One region of the Paenibacillus sp. FSL H8-0548 genome, then DNA from elsewhere that is predicted to be linked to it. Evidence: riboswitches for the same ligand, from Rfam matches in the RefSeq annotation. Region 1 holds a riboswitch; the other holds the start of a gene.
What was found. Region 1 has a riboswitch for cyclic di-AMP ahead of MHI37_RS04290 (universal stress protein). Riboswitches for the same ligand answer to the same signal wherever they lie in the genome.

Region 2: linked by a shared signal. The riboswitch ahead of MHI37_RS22315 (TrkH family potassium uptake protein) and the one ahead of MHI37_RS04290 (universal stress protein) in region 1 are both predicted to bind cyclic di-AMP.

What each region holds. Positions count from the first base shown of each region.
Region 1 covers NZ_CP152049.1:1,009,088-1,016,955, forward strand. The annotation lists gene MHI37_RS04280 (TrkH family potassium uptake protein) at 1-305, opposite strand, end outside; gene MHI37_RS04285 (TrkA family potassium uptake protein) at 289-954, opposite strand; gene MHI37_RS04290 (universal stress protein) at 1,112-1,648, opposite strand; cyclic di-AMP (ydaO/yuaA leader) riboswitch at 1,772-1,926, opposite strand; gene MHI37_RS04295 (hypothetical protein) at 2,329-2,736, shown strand; gene MHI37_RS04300 (DEAD/DEAH box helicase) at 3,268-5,625, shown strand; gene MHI37_RS04305 (hypothetical protein) at 5,714-7,868, shown strand, end outside.
Region 2 covers NZ_CP152049.1:5,134,534-5,142,401, reverse strand. The annotation lists gene MHI37_RS22320 (CPBP family intramembrane glutamic endopeptidase) at 1-1,239, opposite strand, end outside; cyclic di-AMP (ydaO/yuaA leader) riboswitch at 1,485-1,651, shown strand; gene MHI37_RS22315 (TrkH family potassium uptake protein) at 1,739-3,079, shown strand; gene MHI37_RS22310 (TrkA family potassium uptake protein) at 3,092-3,760, shown strand; gene MHI37_RS22305 (LysR family transcriptional regulator) at 3,821-4,729, opposite strand; gene MHI37_RS22300 (succinate dehydrogenase cytochrome b558 subunit) at 5,033-5,704, shown strand; gene sdhA (succinate dehydrogenase flavoprotein subunit) at 5,729-7,486, shown strand; gene sdhB (succinate dehydrogenase iron-sulfur subunit) at 7,489-7,868, shown strand, end outside.

The sequences.
Region 1 (7,868 bases):
ACTTGAATCATAATCATAATGAGGACCTGCCCAAAGGTGGAAAAGACGCTGCCGGTATCGACCACGACGAGCCCATTTACACATATGGCAGAGGTAGCAGTAAACAACGCATCAATCAAACCGATTGATTCACCTGATACAGATGCTTGCGGCAGAGTAAGCAGCAAGGCGCCAATCCAGATTAGGAAGAAAAACACAATCAGGATCAGTAGGGGCGGATTCATCTTATTTTTCAGCCAGTCAACGAGCAGCACCAAGCGCCCGGATGTGGAGTGACGTTTCATACGGCTACCGTTTTCGTTCATGGTCCTCCTCCAAGTGTCGGATGTCCTTATTGCTGCCGATGATAAGCAGAATATCTCCGGTAAAGATTTTGTCTTCCGCTTTGGGAGATACATTCATATAATCGCCGGTTTTAATCGCCATGATGGTGCATCCATATTTGGCGCGAATATTTAACTGCTGCAACGAATACCCATTCATCGCCGGCGGCGCTTTAATCTCGACTAGATTGTACTCCGGGGATAATTCAATGTAGTCAATCAGATTTTCGGAGCTAAGTTGATGACCGAGTCTCGCCGCCATATCCCGTTCGGGGTAGACGATATGATCCGCGCCAATTTTGCTCAGGACATTACCGTGCATTTCATTTTTGGCTTTGGCCGTTACGTTCAGAACATTCATTTCTTTTAACAACAATGTCGTTAAAATGCTTGCCTGCAGGTCATCGCCTATAGCTACTATCCCATGTGAAAAGTTGCGAATACCCAGCTCTTTTAAAACGGATTCATCTGTGCAGTCTGCTTGCAGAGCATGGGTGGCAATAGCGGAAATATCCTGAACAAGTTGCTCGTTTTTGTCTACTGCCAGCACTTCATGACCGTTTTGAATCAAGGTTTTCGTTAAACTTGAACCGAACCGACCGAGTCCGATGACAATAAACTGTTTTTTCACTGCATTCACTTCCGTTTCTTTAATTACTTAAGGATTCTGTTAAGAGCCATTTAGAAAAGCAGAGTGGTCGAATCAACAATCACTCCTCTACTGACTCTCAGATATTTAAATTCCCCATTTATATTTAATTTTAACAGGCTGGTACTGAAGTCGGTATTTATAGCTTTGAAAAAACACCTTTTGTCACAGGCAGGCCGCGCGCTTCCGAATCTCCAATGTGATAATGCTGCTCTTTTTTGTATACGGAAACCGGTACTCCGGGTTTATGCATATCCATCGCTTGTTCTTTCATTCGCTGGACGGCTACAATGTGCAGGTCCGTTTCGCCTATGCGATGAAGCAGTTCATTGACGAAAGAACCATGCGTAATTTCCTGCCAACGCGTTTGCCCAGATTGTCCGATAATCAATTGAGTAATTTCAAGATGTGTTGCCGTTTCCGCTATCATTTCAGAGGATTTCCTATTTTCATTCGGTTTGACGATAAATGTTGCTCCCCATTCCTCGCATTTCAGTTTCCATGCCGCCATCATCCTTTCTTGCTCCGGATCAAGCTCATCCTCTTGTACAGGAATGACGCTTAATACGAACAGAGGAGACTGAAGGAGCTTAGCCAATTGACCGGCGCGGCGAATGAGCCGTTCTCCGTGCGGTCCGTAGTACACGCAAACCATCAGTTTTTCCTTGTTTTTCATAGTTTCAGCCCCTCTGATAAGGAAATTATTCTCTGAACAGCAAAAAAAACCTGGTCGCAGAGAAATTCTGCTACCAAGCTTTGGACTGTACAATACAGTGCGAAATAAACCAAAGTTGTAAGAGTATTCTCTCCCAAGCGCTGACGAGGTTAGCTGTCGGATTCGGGTTTGAGAGTACCCGTTCTTTCTAAGTAAGAAAGAATTCACCCCAGAAGCAGTATTATAAGCTTCGATGGTTCCCCCGCTCCTCCGTGAAGAGGATTAAGCGTTTATCATATGAAATTGTTGTCATTTATATTACGCCTGCATGTTTAAAAAGTAAACCGTTTCTTAAAAGTCCAACGAAACAGGTAGATATCGCTTTTGCGCAGCAGTGAAAATTTACTATTGTATGTTCATACGATGGGCTTCAATATTCGGTTTCACAAAATATAGAAATACAAGCGAGGAGGAATTGTTTGAAGTAACCCCCGCTTTCGGGACGGTCGGATTATCGATGACATACGCCCGATGTGAGAGTCGGATGTCTGTCATCTGTGGTGAATCCCAAAGCGAGGAATCCATCGCTTCCTCGCTTTGGGTAGAGCGACTCTTACCGCCCGAATCCGTCAGCTAACCTCGTAAGCCTGGTGTCCTGGACAGAGCTTGGATATTGCGTCTATGCCTGACGATGAGAGAGGATGATGGCACTTGTGATCACAAGTTTGACCACATGGGCCAATGCCTCTGTGGTTTTAAGGATGGTAAACAGACTGTATTGTGTCAACTCCAGCAGTGGATCGCCGATTTACCTTTGTACATCAAGGGTTTGTTCGGCAATTCAAGCTGCCAAAAATCGAAAACTATCTGATTGTGTTGCTGGAAAGCCAGGCTTTCTGCGTATTACTCCTTATGCAAGAGTGAGCACCGACACCGAAGAACAGTTAAACAGCTATAAGCCGCAAGTTGCTTACTATGCGGATATGGTTAGTCAGCGCAGTGATTGTATATTGGTGGACACTTTGAAATATGTTCGCTTGCTGAAAGAAAGGAGGATTGCTGTATTTTTTGAAAAGAAGAATATCAACACACTCACCATGGATGGCTAGTTGTTATTGAGCATCCATTTATAACCAGAGTATTCGGAGTACGTCCGTCTTCTTGCGTAAGCTCTTCGTCATTAAGACTTCTAGGAAATGGTGCAAATAGGTCTCCTTAAACAGGGGGAAGTGGGATGTATGTGTCCTTCTGGCTGTATGAGCTGCAAGTGGAAGCTAAAATATAAAATCTACTGAAAAAGTTCTGCTCACAAATCAAGAATCAACAAAAAAAATTTTCTGTAATAATTTTGTGAATTAAAGGGTTTTCGATACATGCGTCGAAATTTAACTATAAATGTCGATAAATGGATTCAAGAGACTTTAGAACTGAAATTATTGTTTTGTTAACTGTTCCATTATATATAGCAATATTAAAAAACAATAAGAATATAGTTGTATTTATATAAGGTAATCTGACTAAAACACATCACCGTTAATAATATGAGAGACTAAAGACCTAGAATTGTGTTCGCTCGAAATTACTACAACAGGAATTACATATTATTGAAAATTGCAATCTTTCTATGGGGGTCCTTCTTGATGCTGAAGCTATTACAACAGGTTATAAATGGAACTCGTGCTTGGAGCATGGATAAGCATCGTATCTCTATTGAACAAATCAATAAAGATTGTTCGAGGTTGCTTAATAGATTCCCTGATGTTGACCTTTCTCTGATAACAGACAATCTTCGCCAAAAAATTAAGAATGATACGCCAATACATAACGTTCGAATGGAAGCCTATTCGCTTGTAAAAGCCGCCTGCAGACGTGTTTTTGATTTAGATGTTCATAATGAACAAATTTTAGGTGCATTGGCAATTTACGAAGGTAATATAGCGGAAATGAAGACGGGCGAAGGTAAGACGATAACTGCTATTTTCCCTGCATTTCTCCAAGCACTAACTGGAAAAAAGGTGCATATCGCCACGGTGAATGAATATTTAGCGTTTAGAGATAGTGAGGGAATGAGCAAAGTATTTCATATGTTGGGCTTGTCAGTCGGTTGTCTTCGAAATGGAATGAACAATGAGGAACGGCAATCTCAGTATGCATGTGATGTAACGTATGGAACTCATTATGAATTCGGTTTCGATTATTTACGTGATCATTTAGTTAATCGGAAAGAGGATCGCGTTCAGTGCGGTCTGCATTTCTTATTGCTTGATGAGGCTGATAGCATACTGATAGACGAAGCGCGAACCCCGCTTCTCATTTCTTCTGCTCCTGGGAAAGGGAGCGACTACCTCGTGTTGATCGATCAGAAAATTTCCCTGCTCGCTGATGGAGACTTTGAATTTGATGCCATGGAGAGACACGTATCTCTTACCCATCAAGGAATAGACCGCTGTGAGCAGCTCTTTGGAATCCGGAATCTCATGAACCTTGAGCATAGTGATACGTATCATAAAATTCAGCAGGCGTTAAGGGCACGCTTTCTTATGAAAAGAGATATCGATTATGTCATTCGAATCAATGAGCAAGGAGAACAGGAAGTAGTTATCGTTGATCAAAGCACAGGAAGGCTCATGTTCGGACGAAGATATACGGAAGGGCTTCACCAAGCGATAGAAGCGAAGGAACGTGTGGTTGTCAATGGTCAATCAGCTACTCTTGCTTCTATAACCCTTCAGCATTTTGTACAGTTGTATGAAAAAGTTGGTGGAATGAGCGGTACTGCTGTTGAAGTAGAGTCGGAATTGCAAGAGGTTTACGGAATTGATGTGGCGGTAATTCCAACGCATCGTCCCATTGCCCGTAGTGATCAGGCGGATCTGTTGTTTTTTAATGAGGAGACGAAATATCGCTGGATCATGGATGACATTAAGCAAAGGCACGCCAAGGGCCAGCCAGTGCTCGTCGGAACGCCTGATATTCGTGCTTCAGAGCGGCTTAGCCAAATGCTTGCAAGTGAGAATATTTCACATCATGTGCTGAATGCCAAAAACGCTGAAAAAGAGGCTGCAATTATTCGAGAGGCAGGTATGGAGAACGCAGTAACTATCGCGACAAACATGGCTGGCAGGGGAGTCGATATATGGCTAGGACCTGGAGTTGAGGAAAACGGCGGTCTCCATGTGATTGGAACTTGCAGACATAATTCAGCGAGAATTGATAATCAACTTAAGGGACGCAGCGGCAGGCAGGGATCGGTTGGCAGTTCAAGGTTTTATATCTCGTTAGAGGATGACTTGCTGGTTAACTATTACTCTGATGATTTATTGGATGAGCTGGAAGAAAGCTTGCTGCCTATTGATCGGCCGATTACGCAGCAGAAATATATTGCGGCCATAAGAAATGCGCAGCGGGCTGCCGAATTAGAAGGCTTTGCTCTTCGCGCAAGTTTGATCGAATGGGACAAGCCCGTTCAGCAGCAGCGCATGATCTATTATCATATGCGAAATGATGTCGTTGATCGGGATTCATATAAGGAATTGCTAGTCTCCATGATTGATAAGATTACTGTTAATGCTGTGAACCGGAATTATCCTTCAGGATTTAGTGAGGAGCCTCCGAATTGGTTTCGACTGTTTGCTGAACTCAGTGCGATCTTTCCATCTCCGAAAGGTTTTATGCTGAAGCAGCTTGATCAGCTTACTCGGCGACAAACGATTGAGCAAATTAGCGAGCAGCTGTATCAAAGGCTGGATGAATGGTACGAGGCATCCTCAATAGAAATGGATGAGTTCGTGAAGCATGCTTCGCTCCGTGCGTTCGACCGCAACTGGATTCAATATTTGGAAGCATTAAACGTATCGAAGGAAAGCTCGTTTTATTCGGTTAGCGGGAGTCAAAAAGTGGATTATGAGCGAGAAACGGCTCAAATGTTTGAAGGGTTATTAGATACGATTCATAAGGAAGTGCTTACATCCATATGGGCTCGAGTGGATACTTCCTGACAACTGTTTTTGTCCACCTCGTTTTTTGAAGAGCCTAGAGGTTCTTGAGAAATATATGCATTCGATCATTTATTCTAGGAGGAATAGTATGACTGGTTATGAAGACGAACAAGAAAAAATGAAAGAATCAAAAATTAAGAAGAGACGTCCCAAGCAGGAGAAAAAATCCAATGTGGTTGGTACTGTAACAGGCGCAGTTATGATTGCAGGCGCAGTTCTGCCGATGATGCCGGCAATGACCGCTTATGCAGCTAGTACAGGGACGATGTCTGTGGACAAATCTTTTGTTGCTGTAGGCGAATCAGTAAATATTACGGTGACAGACACAAATAATGGAGACACCGTATTAAATACGGATTCAGGCTCAGTGCAAACAACGACAGTAGCCGTATCTTCGCCTGACGATGCTCTACGCAGCCCTCTGATGATTACTTTAACGGAAACCGGCGCGAACACAGGAATTTTTCAAGGCTCGTTGAAGCTGGTCGATACGAATACAACAAGCCCTGCTGCTAATGAGATTAAAGTTCAAAACAACAATGCCGTATCAATCCTAGATCCCAATTGGGACAATCCAGACGCTTTGTCGCCGATCGTAATCAACGTTACACGCAGAGACTATGCTACCGGTGCCGTAAAGCTATACGATAATGTTTCAAATAGCCTTATCAACTCGTTAGTTCATGACGGACAAGTCGTACGTGTGGAATTAACAGATGCTGACCTGAATACAAGCACAACGACCGTTCAAACCCGCGCGGTTAATTTGACGACAACTGCTGGAGTGAACGGCAACGACCTTATCCTAACTGAAACTGGGAACAACACAGGGGTGTTTGAGGGAACCTTCACGGTGGGCGACGATATTGCGCCTGCGCATAATGAGCGTTTTTATATTGAGTACGCTGATGAACATATGGAAAATACCTTGAACGGTACGGTTACCAAAACGTTATTATATCGTAATTTCTCCGCTGCAGCTCTTACAGTAACTCCTGGAACGGCAGCAACTAATGAACCGATAACGGTTGAATTAACTGACCTTGACCTGAATTTGGATGAAGCTAATGCAGAAAATGTAAGTGTTAAAATTAGCTCTCAAGCAGACTCTACTGGATTATCATTGACCTTGACGGAAACGGGTGCTAATACTGGTGTTTTCAGAGGGTCATTTGAAATGGAAGCAGGGGCAACCAATGCGGGCGCTCATAAAATTAGCGTGGCGAATAATGGTACGGTCACGATTAACTATACGGATTTACGCGATGCGGCTGGTTTGTCGAGTTCGATTACAGATACCGTTGTGCGCAAGGATCATACAACTGCAAATGTCGCATTGGATAAATCCTTTGTAGTCGTTGGCGAGACCGTTACGGTCACAGTGACGGATCTTGAATTTGCTAATGGAGCCAGCAATGAAAGCTTAAGTGTGAATGTTGCATCTTCAATAACTGATTCTGCAGGTATCGATGTATTCGTTACGGAAACGAATGATACGGGTGTTTTCACTGGCACATTCGTCGTTCAGGCATTCACAGATGCTAGTGCGACACCTAAGGAGCTAGGTGTGGGCACGAACCTAGAAATGATCACTGCTACTTACTTGGATAATCACAAGGCGGATAATACAAGCGGTACAGTAACCTACACAGCTCAGCGTAAGGATAGAATGACGGGGATTTTGAATTATTCACGTCTTTCGAGTCCTGACGGTGAGTTGATTCAAGTAGAATTGCAGGATACTGATCTAGATACGCTTTCTAATGTAGCGGAATCTGTAAATGTGGCAGTAAGGTCTACAGATGACGAGACGGGCTTTGTTCTGTCTTTGAAAGAAACGGGTGTAAATACGGCAATGTTTGTTGGAACGTTTAAGCCTGTGAGAACTGAAACTAACTCAACGAACAGTCCACAGGAGCTTCAAGTGCTTTCTTACGGAACGAATATGATCGTAACTTATACGGATTTCGCTCGTGCCAATAATACGCCGGGCAATATTGTTACTACGTTTGCTAATGTACAGATTCCGAAGATTACCTCTATAGCTGCGGCAGAAGCTGGAGATTTCGAGGTCGGTGCAGGTGAAGAAGACACGGTAACGATTGTATTTGATATCGCTACAAATATGCCGACGATTGCTGCTGCGGATATTGCTTCAGCACTAATATTGGATGAAGGCAGTTGGGGGACGGTTGCGTCTGCAGCATGGAGCAACAGTCAGACGCTAGTGGTAACTTTGGGTT
Region 2 (7,868 bases), 3.2 Mb from region 1:
TACAGCCTCTTCAGAAATAGCGGCAGCCCAAGCGAGCACTGGCATGAGCCACAAAATACCGATATTGTACGGAGACTGCGTAACGTCTGTTGTATCCCAGGTACCGATCGATAGCTTTAAACCGATAAAGATAACGGCCTGCACCGCGAATAGAATGATCGCGAACAAATAAGCTAATCCGACGCTGCGCCAAACATAGTCGCCGTAGCCCTTTTGTCCAAAACGCGGCCACAACGAGCGGCCCTGCGCCTTCCAGAGAGCATCGCCCGCGACGATCGAGAAGTAGATGGATGCAGCCATCGGTATGGTTAGCAGAACGGTGAAGATTGCAGTAATCATCGTCGCTTGGCCAGCGATTTCATTTTCCCCGAGCGAGGCTCGAATGCCGTCCAGCACATTTAAATTCATGATTAGATATGTAATAAAATAGACGATGGTCAAAATAACTCCGTATTTGAACGATGTAAATCTTCGGTATAATACGGCATAAATAATGGCGAGAACAAATAGCACGAAGCTCATTAAAAAGTAGCCGAAGCCGGTTAGGTAACCCGCTATTTTATCCTGATTTTTCACATAGCTGATATAGTCATCAGGAGCAACGAAGGCAGGCTTATATTTAGTAATCACAGTTCTACCATTCAAGCTTATAGCATCGACAGTAAGAGCGAGTTTAGCCTCTTCGATGCTGTATTTCTCGGATGCCTTACCCTGCCATTCCCCTGCTGAATTAATCTGACTATTATTAAAATCGATACCACTGAAGCTTTGTGCGGTCAGAAAAGCGATGATATCTTTGGTTTTATCGGCTTCAGTTAGCTCCTCTCCAGAGACTTTCAGATTCCATGCGACAATTTTTTCGCTTTGCATATGAACATATACATGCCCGTAGTTGCCATTTGTAAATTTCAAATCGACCTGATAGGTATCCGTTGGAAAGCTTTGGTCAAATTTGTCGCTGTACGTTTCAAGCAGCTTGTTTTTGGATAAATAGCCATAAAAGATTTTATCGGTTTGGTGTACCGCTTTGGCTGACTTCACCTTTATTCCGGTTTCCTTCTCAGCAAAGGCAGCGGCTCTGTTCTCGGCTGTGGATTTTTCAATGACCTTCATGTTCAATTCACCGGAAATCATTGAAGAGATCATTGGATAAATCTCAACTCCGGCATAAATAATAAAGCAAGCTACAGCAGCCCATAGAAAACGTTTCCATTCGCTAGGCTTAATTGAATCAATCATTGGTTCACCTCAACTATCGATATAATGAAAAGCATATCCTATAACATTAACATATAAATCCCTGAATTATCCAATGCAAAAGCATCATTTCCTTCAATAACACGCGAAATAACGATGTCCACCAAGCTTAAGGCGGGCTGTATGCTTCCCATGCCTGTTTTTGAGCTAAAATCGTGCTTAATGTCATAAAGCCCTCCTTTAAATTAAGACCGCTTTGGGATTATAATCGTTAACATCATACTAATCGCATAGCTACGCCGAATTTCCTAAGGAAAACGGGGGAACCATAAAGCTGTCAGCATTGACAGCATGGGGTGAATTTTTAAAGCGGGATTTATCCTGCTGCAAAATAGGGCTGCCTGTCCAGGCCCGAATCCGACAGCTAACCTCGTAGGCATCTGGAACAGGACTCATCGCACAGAGCACTTGAGTTTCAGTGCTTTTTTTTATGCTTAAAAAGCGATTTCTTACCTTACCATAACGAAGATGAGGCTGCTTAATGAAGGTAAACTGGAATGTTCTAAAGTGGTCGCCCCCACGGATACTTGTCAGTGGGTTTGCTCTTATTATATTACTGGGTGCTCTGTTATTATCCATGCCATTTGCATCGGTAGAGGGGCAGCGGCTGCCTTTTCTCGATGCGCTGTTTACAGCGACGTCGGCCACTTGTGTGACAGGGCTGGTTGTCGTCGATACGGGAACCTATTTTTCCGTTCCTGGTCAAGTCATCTTAATGTGTTTATTTCAGCTTGGCGGTCTAGGCTTCATGACGATGGCCACCTTGGTAGCACTTGCGCTGCGCAAAAGGATTTCACTGCGTGAGCGGCTTTTGCTTCAGGAAGCGATGAATCAGACGAGTATGGAAGGCATCGTGCGTCTGATTCAGCGGGTAATCGTTTATTCCTTAACGATTGAGCTTGCAGGTGCTGTGCTTTTTGCTATTCGATTTGCTTTTGATATGCCGCTTGGTCGAGCCTTGTATTTTGGCGCATTTCATGCGGTATCCTTATTTAATAATGCCGGGTTTGATATTTTTGGCGAGTATCGCAGCTTAACGGAGTATGCTTCCGACCCAATGGTCAATTTAACAGCTGTGCTGCTTATTATTACTGGCGGCTTAGGATTTATCGTTCTATCGGATCTAATGGAATATAACAAAAAACGGAAGCTTTCATTGCACAGCAAGGTTGTATTGTCGATGACGGGCACGTTAATTGCTGTGGGCACGATCGTTATTTTTATATTCGAGTTTTCCAATACGAAGACGCTTGGTTCCATGGATTTTGGTGGGAAAATCTTGTCCTCCTTCTTCCAATCGGTAACGCCGAGGACCGCGGGTGCCAATACGCTTGATTATACGGCGCTGCGGCAGGCGACGATGTTCTTCACCATTATATTGATGTTTATTGGCGCCTCTCCAGGCTCCACAGGCGGCGGGATTAAGACGACTACCTTTACGACCTTGGTCGGTGCAGTGCTTGCCATGATTCGCGGACGCGAGGACATCGTGTTTTTCCGGCATAGGCTCGGCAAGGATAGAATTTTTAAAGCGCTGACGATTACGTTGATTTCACTAGGACTTGTCATTATCGCAACGATGGTCCTGTCCATGACGGAGAAGCAGCCATTCTTGTTTTTGTTGTTCGAAGCTACCTCGGCATTCGGCACGGTAGGCTTATCGATAGGTGTTACGCCCGAGTTAAGCGCAGTTGGAAAAATAGTGATTGCATTTACGATGTTTGCCGGACGACTAGGCCCACTGACGTTAGCTTACGCGCTAGGGCCTCGTACAGAAAAAGAATTGTACCGGTATCCAGAAGGTAAAATTACAATTGGTTAGGAGATACAGTAAGTGGCGACAAAAAAGAAGCAATTTGTAATCATTGGGCTTGGAAGATTTGGCTCAAGCTTGGGCAGAGAGCTTATCCAGCTTGGCAACGAGGTGCTGGGCATCGATAAGGATGAGGAGGCCGTCCAGGAAATGAGCGGCGCACTCACTTATGCGGTATCAGCGGATTGCACAGATGAGGAATCACTGCGCTCGCTTGGTGTTCGGAACTTCGATTGCGGAGTTGTAGCCATCGGAGATGACATTCAAGCCAGCATTTTGACAACGATATTGCTGAAGGATTTAGGCGTAAAACAAGTTGTAGCGAAGGCAATAAGCGAACTGCATGGGCGTGTGCTGGAGAAAATAGGTGTCGACCGGGTCGTTTATCCGGAGAGAGATATGGGAATTCGAGTTGCGCACCAGCTCGTTTCTCCAAACCTGCTGGATTATATTGAGCTATCCAAGGAATATACAATTGCCGAGCTGGCAGTTCCCGCTTGCTTGAATGGGAAGTCGCTGCATGATATTAATCCGCGAGCAAGATTCGGATGCAGCATCGTCGCTATTAATAAACCCGATGGCATCATTATTGCGCCAACAGCGACGGATGTACTTTCTGAACGTGATGTTATGGTCATCATTGGCACGAATGAGCAAATCGAGAACTTTGAGGCAGCGGTTATTCGTTAAGGCTTTATGATGTGGTTTTATATGCGATATATTGGAAATGCTGAGGACAGCAGCTTTTATTTAGAAGCTTCTGTCCTTTTTGTTGTTAAAACGCATGGGCAGCTCGCTGATCCAGAGACGAACCGACGGGCTTAGCGCTGCTGAATCCGCATGAATGAGCGAGGTGGTACGCTTTGTATCCTCGAGCTCGCGAATCGGTATGACGGTAAGATCGTTGTCATCGAGCAGCTGCTTGCGCATATAGGAGCGTGGAAGAAGGGTGGCCGCTCTGCACGTATGAAGCAGCCGCAGTATAGCTTCAAACGAATCAATTTCCATGCGGACGTCGGGCTGAAGGTGATACTTATCGAACAGCTCGTCGGTGAGCAGCCTGTACCAAGTTCCCTTGGAGAACAGAATCATTGGCATACCGGTCAAATATTGAATGCCAAGTGTTCCTTTGTCGGTTATGAGCTGATTTCGCGGCAGCACGAGCGACAAATGATCCTCAAACAAGGGGATGCAGCGCAGTGTTGAATCTTCAATGCTGGAGGCGACGATTCCAATATCCGCTTTATGATCCCTAACAAGCGATACGATTTCATGCGTTTTGCCTGTGATCGCTTTAATATCGATTTCAGGATGTGTCGCCGTCAAAGTTTGGATTAAATCCGGCAATGTCGTTTGCAGCGTCGTCAAGCTTGCGCCGATCGTCAGTGTCGTATGTCCTGCCCAGTTAAAATCGGAGACGGTCTGTAAATATTTACGATGCAGCTGGCGCAGCTCAAGCGCGTACTCATAGGTCAGCTGACCTATCCGAGTCAGCTCAAGCCGTTTGCCAATTCGTCGAAATAAAGGAGAACCGATTTCCTGTTCAAGCTTTGCGATTTTCCTAGAGATCGCTGGCTGCGACAGATTAAGGAGCGCTGACGCTTTATTCATGCTGGATTGCTCAACAATAACGGTAAAGATATGCATTTCTTCATTCATTAAAGGAGCTCCTTATGTTGTTTTGTTATAAGAAATTATAAAAAATAAGCAATTCCATTATAAGCTTAAAAGGAGTAGGATGGGAAGTGTGGCTAATATGTGTCGACTTTTGTTGACGGAGGTCTTTGCTAGGGGTACAATGTAGAATGATTTGCCTAGCGTAAACAGCTATTTTATGCCTTTGGCGGTATAGCGTTTGTTTTGCGCTGAAATATAAGCAATGTATACAGGGATTCCAATACATTCTTATATTTTAAAGAAAAGCATGCTAGCACTCACAGTTTTGAAAGGAGAAGGAATGACATGAAAGGAAATTCGTATTTCTCGCGTAAGCTTCACTCGCTTCTAGGAATCATTCCCCTCGGCGGTTTCATCGTCGTACATGGATTGACCAACTACCAGGCGTTTGAACGCGGACCCGAAGGCTTTAGCAACGGTGTACATTTTATCAACAGCTTGCCTATGATCCCGCTGCTCGAGATTTTCGGCATTTATCTCCCGTTGTTGTTTCATGGTATTTACGGCTTGTACGTAGCGTACCAATCAAACACAAATACGGGACGCTTTAAATACGGAAGGAACTGGGCGTTCACCGCACAGCGTGTAACGGGGGTATTAACCTTCATTTTCGTATTTTGGCACGTATACCAAACACGTTTTCAAGTATATCTTGGCAACATCACTCATGAAGAGCTAGGGTCTACGATGAATTTAATTGCTAGCAGCCCCGTTTATTTTGTGTTGTATGTTGTGGGTGTGCTTGCAGCTGTATTCCATTTTAGCAATGGACTTTGGGCATTTTTGATCAGCTGGGGCATTACCATCGGTCCTAAGGCGCAGCGTGTTTCTTCTTACATTTGCATGGGCATTTTTGTTATCGTTTCTGCGCTGTTCATTCTTTCGCTTGTTGCGTTTAGAGGCGATGAATTCAAGGAAGCTGCAAGTGCGATACTGACACTTACAAATATCGGCTAGGTTGTAGATAAGGAGCGAAGCGTTATGGCTAAAAATAAAATTATCATCATTGGCGGCGGCCTTGCCGGCTTGATGGCTACCATCAAAGCAGCAGAGGCAGGCGTACATGTTGATTTGTTTTCAATCGTACCAGTCAAACGTTCCCACTCAGTATGTGCGCAGGGCGGCATCAATGGCGCTGTTAATACAAAAGGAGAAGGCGATTCTCCATGGGAGCATTTCGACGATACCGTATATGGTGGAGATTTCTTAGCAAATCAGCCGCCAGTAAAAGCAATGTGTGATGCAGCACCAGGTATTATTCATCTTATGGACCGGATGGGCGTTATGTTCAGCCGTACCTCAGAGGGCTTGTTGGACTTCCGTCGCTTTGGCGGTACAAAGCATTCCCGTACAGCTTTCGCGGGCGCTACAACTGGTCAACAGCTGCTATATGCACTTGATGAGCAAGTTCGCCGCTGGGAAGCAGCTGGGTTAGTCAACAAATTCGAGCATTGGGAATTCCTTGGCGCTGTTGTAGATGACGACGGCATTTGCCGCGGTGTCTCTGCACAGGATTTGCGCACGATGGAGGTTCATACAGTACGCGGGGATGCAGTCATTCTTGCATCAGGCGGTCCTGGTATTATTTTCGGAAAAACAACAAACTCGGTTATTAACACAGGTACGGCAGCAAGTGCAGTGTACCAGCAAGGTGTTAATTATGCGAACGGCGAGTTCATCCAAATTCATCCAACAGCCATTCCGGGCGATGACAAGCTGCGCTTGATGTCAGAATCTGCTCGTGGTGAGGGCGGACGGATCTGGACGTACAAAGACGGCAAGCCTTGGTACTTCCTAGAGGAAAAATATCCTGCTTACGGAAACCTAGTGCCGCGTGATATTGCGACACGTGAAATTTTCAGCGTTTGTGTCGATCAGAAGCTCGGCATCAATCAAGAAAACATGGTTTACCTTGATCTATCTCATAAGGATCCGAAGGAGCTTGATGTTAAGCTTGGCGGCATCATCGAAATTTATGAGAAGTTCACAGGCGATGACCCGCGTAAAATTCCGATGAAAATCTTCCCAGCGGTTCATTATTCTATGGGCGGCATGTGGGTAGATTACAATCAAATGACGAATATTCCTGGTCTATTTGCAGCTGGTGAATGCGATTATCAATATCATGGTGCGAATCGTCTGGGCGCGAACTCCTTGCTATCCGCGATTTATGGCGGTATGGTTGCTGGACCAAAAGCGGTTGAGTATATCAAGGGCTTGAAGAAATCGGCTGAAGACGTGGCTTCCTCCGTATTTGATCGCGAGAACAAGCATCAAACAGATAAATACAACAGCATCCTAAACATGAGCGGCAATGAGAATGCGTATGTCATTCACAAAGAGCTTGGCGAATGGATGACTAACAATATGACGGTTGTTCGCTTTAATGATAAGCTTGAGCAAACGATCCACAAGATTAAAGAGCTGAAGCAGCGTTATGCGAATATCAACATTAACGATACTGCGCAGTGGAACAATGCCGGTGTGGCCTTTACCCGTCAGCTATGGAACATGCTGGAGCTTTCGGAAGCGATGACGCTTGGCGGATTGCTGCGCAACGAAAGCCGCGGAGCTCATTACAAGCCGGATTTCCCAGAGCGCGATGATGATCATTTTATGAAATCAACGATTGCGACATGGACGAAGGAAGGCCCGAAAATTTCCTACGAGGATATCGACGTCAGCTTAATCAAGCCTCGTAAACGCGATTACTCGAGCGACAAGAAGAAAGGAGAATAATGATGGCTGAAACGACTGTTGCTACAAAATCGGTTAAGTTTATCATCAAACGTCAAGATACTCCTGATTCAACACCTTATACAGAAGAATTTGAAATTCCTTATCGCGCCAATATGAACGTAATTAGCGGATTGATGGAAATTCAAAGGAATCCGAAGAAGACTGATGGTGCGAGTACAGCACCTGTATGCTGGGATTCCAATTGCTTGGAAGAAGTATGCGGCGCATGCTCCATGGTCATTAACGGCAAACCGCGTCAAGCGTGCAGCGCACTCATCGATAAGCTGGAACAGCCTATTCGTCTCGAGCCTATGAGCACTTTCCCGGTTGTACGTGACCTTGTTATTAATCGTGAGCGTATGTTTGGCGCCCTGAAGCGCGT